2 regions of the Streptomyces sp. NPDC030222 genome follow, and region 2 is predicted to be linked to the other one. Evidence: riboswitches for the same ligand, from Rfam matches in the RefSeq annotation. Region 2 holds a riboswitch; the other holds the start of a gene.
What was found. Region 2 has a riboswitch for glycine ahead of gcvP (aminomethyl-transferring glycine dehydrogenase). Riboswitches for the same ligand answer to the same signal wherever they lie in the genome.

Region 1: linked by a shared signal. The riboswitch ahead of gcvT (glycine cleavage system aminomethyltransferase GcvT) and the one ahead of gcvP (aminomethyl-transferring glycine dehydrogenase) in region 2 are both predicted to bind glycine.

Annotation. Positions count from the first base shown of each region.
Region 1 is NZ_JBVICA010000001.1:59,363-65,187, reverse strand. Features, by position in the region: gene glyA (serine hydroxymethyltransferase) at 1-1,251, opposite strand, end outside; gene gcvH (glycine cleavage system protein GcvH) at 1,289-1,663, opposite strand; gene gcvT (glycine cleavage system aminomethyltransferase GcvT) at 1,953-3,077, opposite strand; glycine riboswitch at 3,218-3,313, opposite strand; gene ACZ4Z5_RS00255 (AAA family ATPase) at 3,497-4,189, shown strand; gene ACZ4Z5_RS00250 (enhanced serine sensitivity protein SseB) at 4,457-5,254, shown strand; gene ACZ4Z5_RS00245 (enhanced serine sensitivity protein SseB C-terminal domain-containing protein) at 5,406-5,825, shown strand, end outside.
Region 2 is NZ_JBVICA010000007.1:10,441-16,265, reverse strand. Features, by position in the region: gene ACZ4Z5_RS12340 (hypothetical protein) at 60-653, shown strand; gene ACZ4Z5_RS12335 (DUF5999 family protein) at 1,009-1,215, shown strand; gene gcvP (aminomethyl-transferring glycine dehydrogenase) at 1,291-4,176, opposite strand; glycine riboswitch at 4,385-4,481, opposite strand; gene ACZ4Z5_RS12325 (PRC-barrel domain-containing protein) at 4,595-4,975, shown strand; gene ACZ4Z5_RS12320 (DNA polymerase IV) at 5,338-5,825, opposite strand, start outside.

The DNA.
Region 1 (5,825 bases), on a different contig from region 2:
AGGGTAAAGCGGGTGCTTCGCGGCGAGGGCGGTGACCCGGGCCTTGAGCGGCTCGGCCTGGAAGGACGGCTTCAGCGCCTCGGCGATGACGTCGGCGACCTCACGGAAGTCGTCCGCCTGGAAACCGCGCGTGGCCAGGGCCGGTGTACCGATCCGGAGGCCGGAGGTGACCATCGGCGGCCGCGGGTCGTTCGGGACGGCGTTCCGGTTGACCGTGATGCCGATCTCGTGGAGCCGGTCCTCGGCCTGCTGGCCGTCCAGCTCGGAGTGGCGCAGGTCGACCAGGACCAGGTGCACGTCGGTGCCGCCGGACAGCACCGAGACGCCGGCCGCCTTCACGTCGTCGCGGACCAGGCGCTCGGCGATGATCTTCGCGCCCTCCAGGGTGCGCTGCTGGCGCTCCTTGAACTCCTCCGAGGCGGCGACCTTGAAGGAGACCGCCTTGGCGGCGATCACGTGCTCCAGCGGACCGCCCTGCTGGCCGGGGAAGACCGCGGAGTTGATCTTCTTGGCGAGCTCGGCGGTGCAGAGGATCACACCGCCGCGCGGACCGCCCAGGGTCTTGTGCGTGGTGGTGGTCACGACGTGGGCGTGCGGCACCGGGTTCGGGTGCAGACCCGCGGCGACCAGGCCCGCGAAGTGGGCCATGTCGACCATCAGGTACGCGCCGACCTCGTCGGCGATCCGGCGGAACGCGGCGAAGTCCAGCTGCCGCGGGTACGCCGACCAGCCGGCCACGATCAGCTTGGGACGGGACTCCTTGGCGAGCCGCTCGACCTCGGCCATGTCGACCTGGCCGGTGGCGTCGTCCACGTGGTAGGCGACCACGTTGTAGAGCTTGCCGGAGAAGTTGATCTTCATGCCGTGGGTCAGGTGACCGCCGTGGGCGAGGTTCAGGCCCATGATCGTGTCGCCCGGCTTGAGCAGCGCGAACATCGCCGCGGCGTTGGCCTGCGCACCGGAGTGCGGCTGAACGTTGGCGTGCTCGGCGCCGAACAGCGCCTTGATCCGGTCGATGGCGATCTGCTCGACGACGTCGACGTGCTCGCATCCGCCGTAGTAGCGGCGGCCGGGGTAGCCCTCGGCGTACTTGTTGGTCAGCACCGAGCCCTGGGCCTCCATGACGGCGACCGGAGCGAAGTTCTCCGACGCGATCATCTCCAGGGTCGACTGCTGACGGTGGAGTTCGGCGTCGACAGCGGCGGCGACGTCCGGGTCAAGCTCGTGCAGGGAAGAGTTCAGAAGCGACATCACAGTCCCGTTCCGTCAGAGGAGCTGAGCGAGACGCTCAGCCGGCGAAGTCGGTGTACTCGTCGGCGGAGAGCAGGTCCTGCGGCTCCTCGGAGACGCGGACCTTGAACAGCCAGCCGCCCTCGAACGGCGCCGAGTTCACCAGGGACGGGTCGTCCACCACGTCCTGGTTGGCCTCGACGACCTCACCCGTGACGGGGGAGTACAGATCGCTCACGGACTTCGTCGACTCCAGCTCACCGCAGGTCTCACCGGCGCTGACCGTGTCACCGACCTCGGGGAGCTGGACGTACACCACATCGCCGAGGGCGTTCGCCGCGTGCTCGGTGATGCCGACCGTCGCCACGCCGTCCTCGGCGGGCGACAGCCACTCGTGCTCCTTGCTGTAGCGCAGCTGCTGGGGGTTGCTCATGACCTGAATTCTCCTGTACGCGGGGAAGTGGTGGTGAACTTTGGGTCTTGGGATGTGGGACGGGAGGCGTGCCCTGGGTCACGTCCGGGGCGCTCCCGGCGCGGATTGTCCCCGGCGCCGGTTACGTCCGGTGCCGGACCGCCCTCGGCCCGTCCCGTCGGGGGCGGCGGACGCCACCGTCACCTGTCGGTACCGATCGTCACCGATCGGTGCTCACGGACACTGATGGACACTGCACCGACCGGTGCTCACGGACAATTGACACTGCTCGACGCCCGGGGCGCCGTCGTCACTTCTGGCGCTTGTAGAACGGCAGCGCCACGACCTCGTACGGCTCGTGCGTGCCGCGGATGTCCACGCCGACGCCCTCCGTGCCCGGGGCGGCGTGCGCGGCGTCGACGTACGCCATCGCGATCGGCTTGCCGAGGGTCGGGGACGGAGCGCCCGAGGTGACCTCACCGATGACCTCGCCGCCCGCGACGACCTGGAAACCGGCGCGCGGAACCCGGCGGCCCTCGGCTACCAGGCCGACCAGCTTGCGCGGAGGGTTCGCGGCGGCGCGCTCGGCCGCCGCCTCCAGGGCCTCACGGCCGACGAAACGGCCCTCGTTGGTGGTCTTCTCGAACTTCACGACCCGGCCGAGGCCCGCGTCGAACGGGGTCAGCGCGGTCGTCAGCTCGTGCCCGTACAGCGGCATGCCCGCCTCCAGGCGCAGCGTGTCGCGGCAGGACAGGCCGCAGGGGACCAGACCGACGCCCTCGCCGGCCTCCGTCAGCGCCTTCCACAGCTTCTCCGCGTGCTCGGGAGCCACGAAGAGCTCGAAGCCGTCCTCGCCGGTGTAGCCGGTACGGGCGATCAGCGCCGGGACGCCGGCGACCGTGCCGGGCAGGCCCGCGTAGTACTTCAGACCGTCGAGGTCGGCGTCCGTGACGGACTTCAGGATGCCCGGGGACTCGGGGCCCTGGACCGCGATCAGCGCGTAGGCGTCGCGGTCGTCCCGGACCTCCGCGTCGAAGCCCTCCGCGCGGGCGGTCAGCGCGTCCAGCACCACCTGGGCGTTGGAGGCGTTGGCGACGACCATGTACTCCGTCTCGCCGAGGCGGTAGACGATCAGGTCGTCGAGGATCCCGCCGTCCTCCTGGCAGATCATGGTGTAGCGGGCGCGGCCGACGCCGACCCCGCCGATGTTGCCGACCAGCGCGAAGTCCAGCAGGTCCGCGGCACCGGCACCCGTCACGGTGATCTCGCCCATGTGCGACAGGTCGAACAGGCCGGCCTTGGTGCGGACCGCGTGGTGCTCGTCCCGCTCACTGGCGTAGCGCAGCGGCATGTCCCAGCCCGCGAAATCGGTCATGGTCGCGCCCAGCGCACGATGCAGGGCGTCGAGTGCGGTCAGACGAGGGGTGGTGCTCATGGATATGACTCCCAGGGCGTGCCGACGAGGACGGTCCTCCCCATCTGTCATCGGAACCTGAGAGGTTCGCCGAGAGCCCGGAACGGACCACGACTTGCACCTTGGGTGGAGCCGCGCAGCGGCTCGCTTTTCAGATCTGCCTCATCCGGGCGGTACGGGGCCTGAGAGATTCAAGGGAGGAACTTGCTCCTTCGGCGCCCGGCACCAGGTGGCCGGGACTCTCCCGCGCGGATTCAAACGGCCGATATGCAGTTGGCGCGGACATCATTGCACGCGGGACGGGGAAACGGAGCCCCAGGGCCGGAAACAATCCCTACCGGGGCGTACGCGCGCCGCACCGGCAAATCTGCTTGTCTGGCATTACTGATTCTTTACACTTCATGGGCATAGTCGGGAGACCCGACCTCGGGGGAGGCTCGATGACATCGCACACGCAAAGACCGGGCGGATACGCCGCCGCGGTACCGGCCCAGCCGGCCCTGCCCGTGCCCGCCACGGCACGGCGGGCATCAGGACGTGCCACCCGCACCGTCCGCGACCTGCGCGGACGCGCCGGGCTCGGCGCCGCCGGACTCCATTTCCCCGCAGGCGACGTGGTCGTCGTCTCCGGACTGCCGGGCAGCGGCAAGTCCACCCTCATCCGGCGGGCCGTGCCCGACGGCTACGGCGCACGCCGTATCGACTCCCAGGACGTGCGGGAGCGCTGGGAACAGCGGTTGCCCCGCTTCCTCCCGTACGGCGTCTACCGCCCCCTCGTCAGGATCGCCCACTACGCCGGACTGCGGGGCGCCCTGCGCTCCGGCGACAGCGTGGTCGTCCACGACTGCGGCACCCAGGCGTGGGTGCGCCGCTGGCTGGGCCGGGAGGCCCGGCGCCGCGGCCGGGCGCTCCGGCTCGTCCTCCTCGACGTGCCGCCGGAGACCGCGCTCGACGGCCAGCGCGAGCGGGGCCGCGGCGTCACCGGCTACGCCTTCGGCCGGCACCGCCGAGCGGTCGCCCGGCTGGTGCGCGACGCCGAACGCGGAGTGCTCCCGGGCGGCTGTACGTCCGCGGTGCTCCTCGACCGGGACGCCGCGACCGCGGTCCACCGGATCGCGTTCGCAGAGGCATAGGGGGCGGCGGCACGCGGAGGCGCAGCCGCGTGTGGTCCGCGAGGTACGGGTCCCTGAGGCGCGTACCGGGGGAGGTGCGGCGCCGTGGCGGACGTCGGTGTGCCGGGGACGGGTAGCGCCTGGGCGCGGCGAACCGTACCGGGTGCGCGCGGGGTCGGCGGGGCCGGTGGCCGGCGCGCGGGTCGAGGTCCGGACATCCCGCGTCCCGGGTCCGTCCTTCCCGCGTAATAGGGTCGACCGCACAGGCAAGGGTGACGGAGGGGAGCCGTGGAGAATCCTGGCGTTCCGGGGCAGACGCACGCGCATGCGTACGGGCAGGGCGGCGCATGGCCCGCCAATGAGCTGGAGCAGGTGCTCGCCGCATCCGTCGGCAACCCCTCGGCCGGCGCCCGCATCGTCGAGGTGCTGGGGCGCAGCCACGTCTGGGTGCCCCTCCCCAAGGGCGGCAGCCCCGACAGCCCGAACCTCGATCTGCCCACCATGGACATCAACGGCGAGGCGTACGTCCCCGTCTACAGCTCGGAGCAGCAGTTCCTGCAGTGCGCGGGCGAGGGCATGCCGTACGCCGTCGCGCCCGCTGTCGAGTTCGCCCGGGGTCTGCCCCCGCAGCTCGGCATCGCCGTGAACCCCGAGGGCGTGGTCGGGGTCCCGCTGCCGCCGCCCGCCGTCGCCGAACTGTGCCGGGCCGGCCGCACCCCCCTGGAGGGCTCCGCCGCCGGAGGACGCGTGCGGCTGTTCGAGCCGGACTGGCAGGACGACCCCGTCGACTTCCTGTCCGCCGCCTCCGCCGAGTTCGAGGCGACCGGGGTGGTCCTCTCGGCCCGCCGCGCGCTGGCGAGCATCGAGGGGCAGGCGCCGACGCTCTTCATCGGTGTGGAGATGCTCTCCGTGCACGCCGCCGACCGGGAGGTCCCGCTCGACGCCCTGGGCCGGGTCCTTGGCCTGATCCCGGTTCCCTGGCCGGTCAATCTGGTCCTCCTGGACGTCGCCCAGGACCCCGTCGGCGACTACCTCCGCGAGCGGGTCCGCCCCTTCTATCAGCGGGAACACCGGCTGCCCGGGTGACCGCCGGGCACGGCTGCCGCCGGCCGCCGTGCCGCTTGGGAGGGGGCGGCGGCTCCGGGACCCTTCCCGGGGCCGGCTCGCATCGGCCGGATCCGGCGCCACCCCCTAAGCTGGTGCGCAAACGGGTGGATCGAAGAGGGGCGGGACCCAGGTGAGCGCGTCAGGCACCGCTGCGGTCGGGCAGGTCGAGCACATGCTGCGCCAGGTGACGCCCGGGCGCTACGACGCGTACGAGAACCTGTTGTGGTCCCTCGCCGAGGGCCGGGTCTGGATGCTGCTCTGGCAGGGCCTCGCCGGCTCGCCCGACGCCCAGTACGGCAGCATGGAGGTCGACGGCCTGCGCTACGCCCCGTGCGTGACCTCCGCCGAGGAGTTCGCCGCCAGCGGCTGGAACCGCGCCCACGAGGTCGTCCCGGGCCTCGACATCGCCCAGGCCCTCTATCCCGACCGTTCGGGTATCTGGCTCAATCCGCACGCCCAGGGCGGCGGCGTCGGCATTCCGTGGCCCGATCTGCGCCGGATCGCCACCGGCCTCGACCGGATGCCCGCGGGACCGCTCAGGTTGTCCGAG
Region 2 (5,825 bases):
CAGTGCCGTCCGCACCTGCCCTCGCACCACCGAGTCTCCCAAGTGAGAGGCGACCCACCATGCCGCTGCATGCCCTCCCGGCACCTGCGCCCGCCCTTCGCAGCGTCCTCACGGCTCTCGGTTCCCCCACCGCGGTCCACGAGGCCCGAACACCCGCACTGCGCACCGCCCAGGGGCCGCTGACCCCTGATCTCCCGCTCCCCGTGCACGTGCTGGAGAAGGCCGAACCGGGCACCCCGCCCCGGACCCGGCTGACCGGCTGGCGCTTCCTGATCCGCAGTGGCGAACGCCCCGTGGCGGCCGGGGAGAGCATGCTGACCGCGGACGGATGGACGTTCTCCCATTTCTTCGAAGGTCCCTACATAGAGGCCACCGAACGGGCCCTGCGCCAGGCGGAGGCCCTCAGGGCCGGCTTCCAGCCCCGTCTGCTGTCCGTACCCGAGCTCTACATGCTGACCCTGTGGCTGCACGGGAACGCCACGGCCGAGGCCGCCGACGGGCTGCCCGCGCCGACCGACCTGCTGGTTCCGCTGGCGCCCGCCCCACCGGGAATCGCGGCCCACCGGCCGCATCTCGTCGCCGATCTGCTGCCGGCCCTCACCCTCCGGCTGGCCCGCCCGCGTCCCCTGCCGGAGTCCGAACTCGCCCTCTGAAGCACGGCGAACGGCCCGCGCGGCGCCGCCCCGTGAACGGCCCGTCGCCCTCCGGAGTGACCCCTGCCGCCCCGTGACCCCTCGGTCACGGGGCGCATCGCTGCCGGTCCGGCCCAGGCGGACCAATACGGACTAGCCCGCTGGGGCCACGTCGAACCACCCGAACTGACGGGCCGGTTGAACTGAACCGCCCGCACGGGTGACGCGTCATTGAGCAGTAGGAAGAGCTGCTGTGAAATCCCTGCGGATCGACGCCCGTGGGGGAACACTGGGATCAGACCGAACGACACGGGGGGCGGCCATGACCGCATCGAGCAGCAGGACAGACACCTCTCCACAGCGAAAGAACGCATCCATGTGCCAGCACCAGCCACCTTGCCCATCAGCCGACTCCGCGGACCGGGAGGCCGCCCACGTCGTGGCGCACCACCCGGAACAGGGCTGGAGCCTGCTGTGCAACGGCGTCCTGTTCTTCGAGGACACCGGTGAGCTGCTGCCGGACGGACAGATCATCGCCCCGCACCGGCCGCTCGGCACCCGGCAGGTGATGAGGGCCGCCTGACGCGGCGGGGAAAAGGCCCCGGGGCCGACCCGGGAAGTCCCCGGAACCGGCCCCGGCGCATGCGCGCTGCCGCCGTCAGGCGTCGTACTCGTCCAGCGGCGGGCAGGAGCAGACGAGGTTGCGGTCGCCGAACGCGCCGTCGATGCGGCGCACCGGCGGCCAGTACTTGTCCGCGGCCGAGACGCCGGCCGGGAAGACCGCCTCCTCGCGGCTGTACGCGTGGTTCCACTCGTCGCCCAGCGCCGCCGCGGTGTGCGGCGCGTTGCGCAGCGGGTTGTCCTCGGCGGTCCACTCACCGGAGGCGACCTTCTCGATCTCACCGCGGATCGCGATCATCGCGTCGCAGAACCGGTCCAGCTCGGCGAGGTCCTCGCTCTCGGTCGGCTCGATCATCAGAGTGCCGGCGACCGGGAAGGACATCGTCGGGGCGTGGAAGCCGTAGTCGATCAGGCGCTTGGCGATGTCGTCGACGCTGACGCCGGTCGCCTTGGACAGCGGCCGCAGGTCCACGATGCACTCGTGCGCCACCAGGCCGGCCGGGCCGGTGTAGAGCACCGGGTAGTGCGGCTCCAGGCGCTTGGCCACGTAGTTGGCGGCCAGCACGGCGACCTGGGTGGCGCGCTTCAGGCCCTCGCCGCCCATGAGACGCACGTAAGTCCAGGAGATCGGCAGGATGCCGGCCGAACCCCACGGGGCGGCCGAGATCGGGCCGACACCGGTCTCCGGGCCCGCGGTGGGCTGGAGCGGGTGGTTGGGCAGGTACGGCGCCAGGTGGGCGCGGACCGCGACCGGGCCCACGCCCGGACCGCCGCCTCCGTGCGGGATGCAGAACGTCTTGTGCAGGTTGAGGTGCGAGACGTCACCGCCGAAGCGGCCCGGCTTGGCGAGGCCGACGAGCGCGTTGAGGTTGGCGCCGTCCACATAGACCTGACCGCCGGCGTCGTGCACCTCGGCGCAGATGTCGGCGACGTGCTCCTCGAACACGCCGTGCGTCGACGGGTACGTGATCATGAGCACGGCCAGCTCGTCGCGGTGCTGCCCGATCTTGGCCCGCAGGTCGGCAACGTCGATCTCGCCGTCGTCCGCGGTCCTGACGACGACGACCTTCATCCCGGCCATCACGGCGCTGGCGGCGTTCGTGCCGTGCGCCGAGGACGGGATGAGGCAGACCGTGCGCTGGGCGTCACCGTTGGCGCGGTGGTACGCACGGACGGCGAGCAGACCGGCCAGCTCGCCCTGGGAGCCGGCGTTCGGCTGGATGGAGACCTTGTCGTAGCCGGTGACCTCGGCGAGCCGCTCCTCCAGCTCGGTGATGAGCGTGAGGTAGCCCGCGGCCTGCTCCACCGGTGCGAACGGGTGCAGCTGGCCGAACTCGGGCCAGGTCACCGGCTCCATCTCGGTGGTCGCGTTCAGCTTCATCGTGCAGGAGCCGAGCGGGATCATGCCTCGGTCCAGCGCGTAGTCGCGGTCGGAGAGACGGCGCAGGTAACGCAGCATCGCGGTCTCGGAGCGGTGCTGGTGGAAGACCGGGTGGGTCAGGTACGCGTCGGTGCGCAGCGCGCTCTGCGGGAGCGCGTCCGGGGTCTCCGCGTCGAGGGCCTCGATGTCGGCTTCGACGCCGAAGGCGGCCCAGACGGCGGCGAGCCGGCCGCGGGTGGTGGTCTCGTCGCACGCGACGGAGACGTGGTCGGCGTCGACGAGGTGGAGGTTCACCCCGCCCTCGCGTGCGGCGGCGACGACGTCGGCGGCCCTGCCGGGGACGCGCAGGGTCAGGGTGTCGAAGTAGGTGTCGTGCACGACCTCGACGCCGGCGGCACGCAGGCCCGCGGCCAGCAGCACGGCGTAGCGGTGGGTGCGCAGCGCGATGTCCTTCAGGCCCTGCGGGCCGTGGTAGACGGCGTACATGCCGGCCATCACGGCGAGCAGCACCTGCGCGGTGCAGATGTTGCTGGTGGCCTTCTCCCGGCGGATGTGCTGCTCGCGGGTCTGGAGGGCCAGGCGGTATGCCTTGTTCCCGTCCGCGTCCACGGAGACGCCGACGAGGCGGCCGGGCAGGCTGCGGGCATAGGCGTCGCGCACGGCCATGTAGCCGGCGTGCGGGCCGCCGAAGCCCATCGGCACACCGAAGCGCTGGGTGGTGCCGACGGCGATGTCGGCGCCGAGCGCGCCCGGCGGGGTGAGCAGGGTCAGCGCGAGCAGGTCGGCGGAGACGGTGACGATCGCGCCGAGCTCGTGCGCCCGGTCGATCAGGGGCTTGATGTCGCGCACCGCGCCGGAGGCGCCGGGGTACTGGAGCAGAACGCCGAAGACGCCGCGCTCGGCGATCTCGTTCGGGATGCCCTGGCCGAGGTCGGCGACGACGATCTCGACGCCCGTCGGTTCGGCGCGGGTCTCGATGACGGCGATGGTCTGCGGCATGACGTCGGCGTCGATGAGGAACACGCCGTTCTTGACCTTGCCCACGCGGCGCGACAGGGCCATCGCCTCGGCGGCGGCGGTGCCCTCGTCGAGCAGGGAGGCGCCGGAGGTGGGCAGGCCGGTGAGGTCGGCGACCATGGTCTGGAAGTTCAGGAGGGCCTCGAGCCGGCCCTGGGAGATCTCCGGCTGGTACGGCGTGTAGGCCGTGTACCACGCCGGGTTCTCCATCACGTTGCGGAGGATGACCGGCGGGGTGAACGTGCCGTAGTAGCCGAGGCCGATCATCGGGGCCAGGACCTGGTTGCGGTCGGCCAGCGAGCGCAGCTCGGCCAGTACCTCGGCCTCGGTCCGGGCGTCCGGGAGGGCGAGGGCTTCGGCGTTCTTGATGACGTCGGGGACCGCGGCGGTGGTCAGCTCGTCGAGCGAGCCGTACCCGACCTGGGCGAGCATCTTGGCCTGGGCCTCTGCGTCGGGGCCGACGTGGCGCTGCTCGAAGGGGATGCCCCGTTCCAGCTGGGCGAGCGGGATGCGGTTGGCGGTCATGCGGAGGCCTCCTGGTCTCTACGACCTGCGAGGGGCACCACGACGCGGATGCCCGGACGGCCTCCCCCTCTGTCATCTCAACCTGAGAGCTTCACCGGGCCGTCCTTGGACGTTCCGGTTTTCACCGTCGGTGAGGTTGGGTTCCGTCCCGGGCTGTGCCCTTCCGGGCACGTGCCTGTCCGACGCCCACCCTGCTTTCCAGAGTGACCTCGTCCGTGCGGTACGGGTGCCTGAGAGATTCCGGGGAGGATTTGCTCCTTCGGCGCCTCCGGTCGGGGACCGGAGGACTCTCCCGCACGGGGTCAGCAGCCGCTGCCAGGGTACCAGCGAGGTTGCCGCTGTCCCCCTCGAGTGGCCGATACCACGGTTGTGCACTTTCGTAGTGGTACCAGGCTGATTGCGACCACTTGGAGGGACCGTGCAGACCGACATCGATCCGCGCAGCCTGATCGGGCGCAAGGCTTTCGACCGCGACGGTCACAAGATAGGCATCGTGGACGAGGTGTACCTCGACGACGCCACGGGCGTGCCGGAGTGGGCGGCCGTCCGTACCGGTCTGTTCAGCCGCGACGCGTTCGTGCCCCTGGAGCCGAGCAAGGTCGTGGACAACGCGCTGCGGGTCCCGTTCGAGCGGGCGCTGATCAAGGACGCACCGGACTTCGGCGTGGGCCGCCATCTGTCGCCGGAGCAGGAGCTGCAGCTCTACCACCACTACGGGCTCGACATCGAGTCCCCCGCGCCACCGTCGGCGTCCGGCAGGGACGAGGACTTCGGAAAGCTGGCGGGCGACCAGGACTGACCGTCGGGCGGCGCCCCGCCGCCCGAATGAGGTCCGGGCGCGGCGCCCGTGCGCCGGCGCAGCCGCCACCGTCGGCCGGTTCGCCCCGGCCACTGGCCCACGAGGAGCGTCCCGGCCCCTACTGGCCGCCCGAGACACAGGCTCGGTGAATCCCGCGAACATCCCCCATGGGCTGCGCCAACTGCGGGCCCGACCGGCCGCACGGGTTCGCACAGCCCCGCCGACCCGCGGGCCACCCGCGCCCGGCCGGACCTGGAAGGCCGGGCACTGGGCGGCCCGCTCCGCCTCGTCGTGCCCACAGCCGACGCCCGGCCGCCCGGCGCGCGCGACCACACAGGCCCGGCAGACCCCACCACACGCGACTACACGGGCCCGGTGGGCTGCTGGGCGGCACGGCCGGGCTCGGCCCGCTGGGCTGGCTCTGCCGGGCCGACGGGCGGTTGCCCGGGTTCCGAGTCGGTCGGCTGGTCGGGGGCCGCGGGAGCATCCGCGGCCTCGCGGACCAGCGGAAGCGGCTCCGAGGGCGACAGCTCGGGATCGTCGGTACGGAAGGTCCGCACCCGGCCCGGCGGCGAGTCGGGGGTTTCGAAGCGCACGGTCACCCTCCCCAGGCCGCTGCCCTGGACCCACCCCGGGCCGTACACCGCGTGCCGGACGTCATGACCGGGCGCCCACCGCCGCTCAGCCGGCGCCGGCGCCTCGGGGGCTTCGGCCGGCGCCGCGGGTTCGTGCGCCCCGCCCTCCTGTGCGACCGGCTCCCCCCCGGCCTGCGCGAACAGATCCTCCTGCGTGTAGTCGGCCAGACCCGACACGCCGACGCCCAGCAGCCGTACACCGCCCGTGGTGTCCA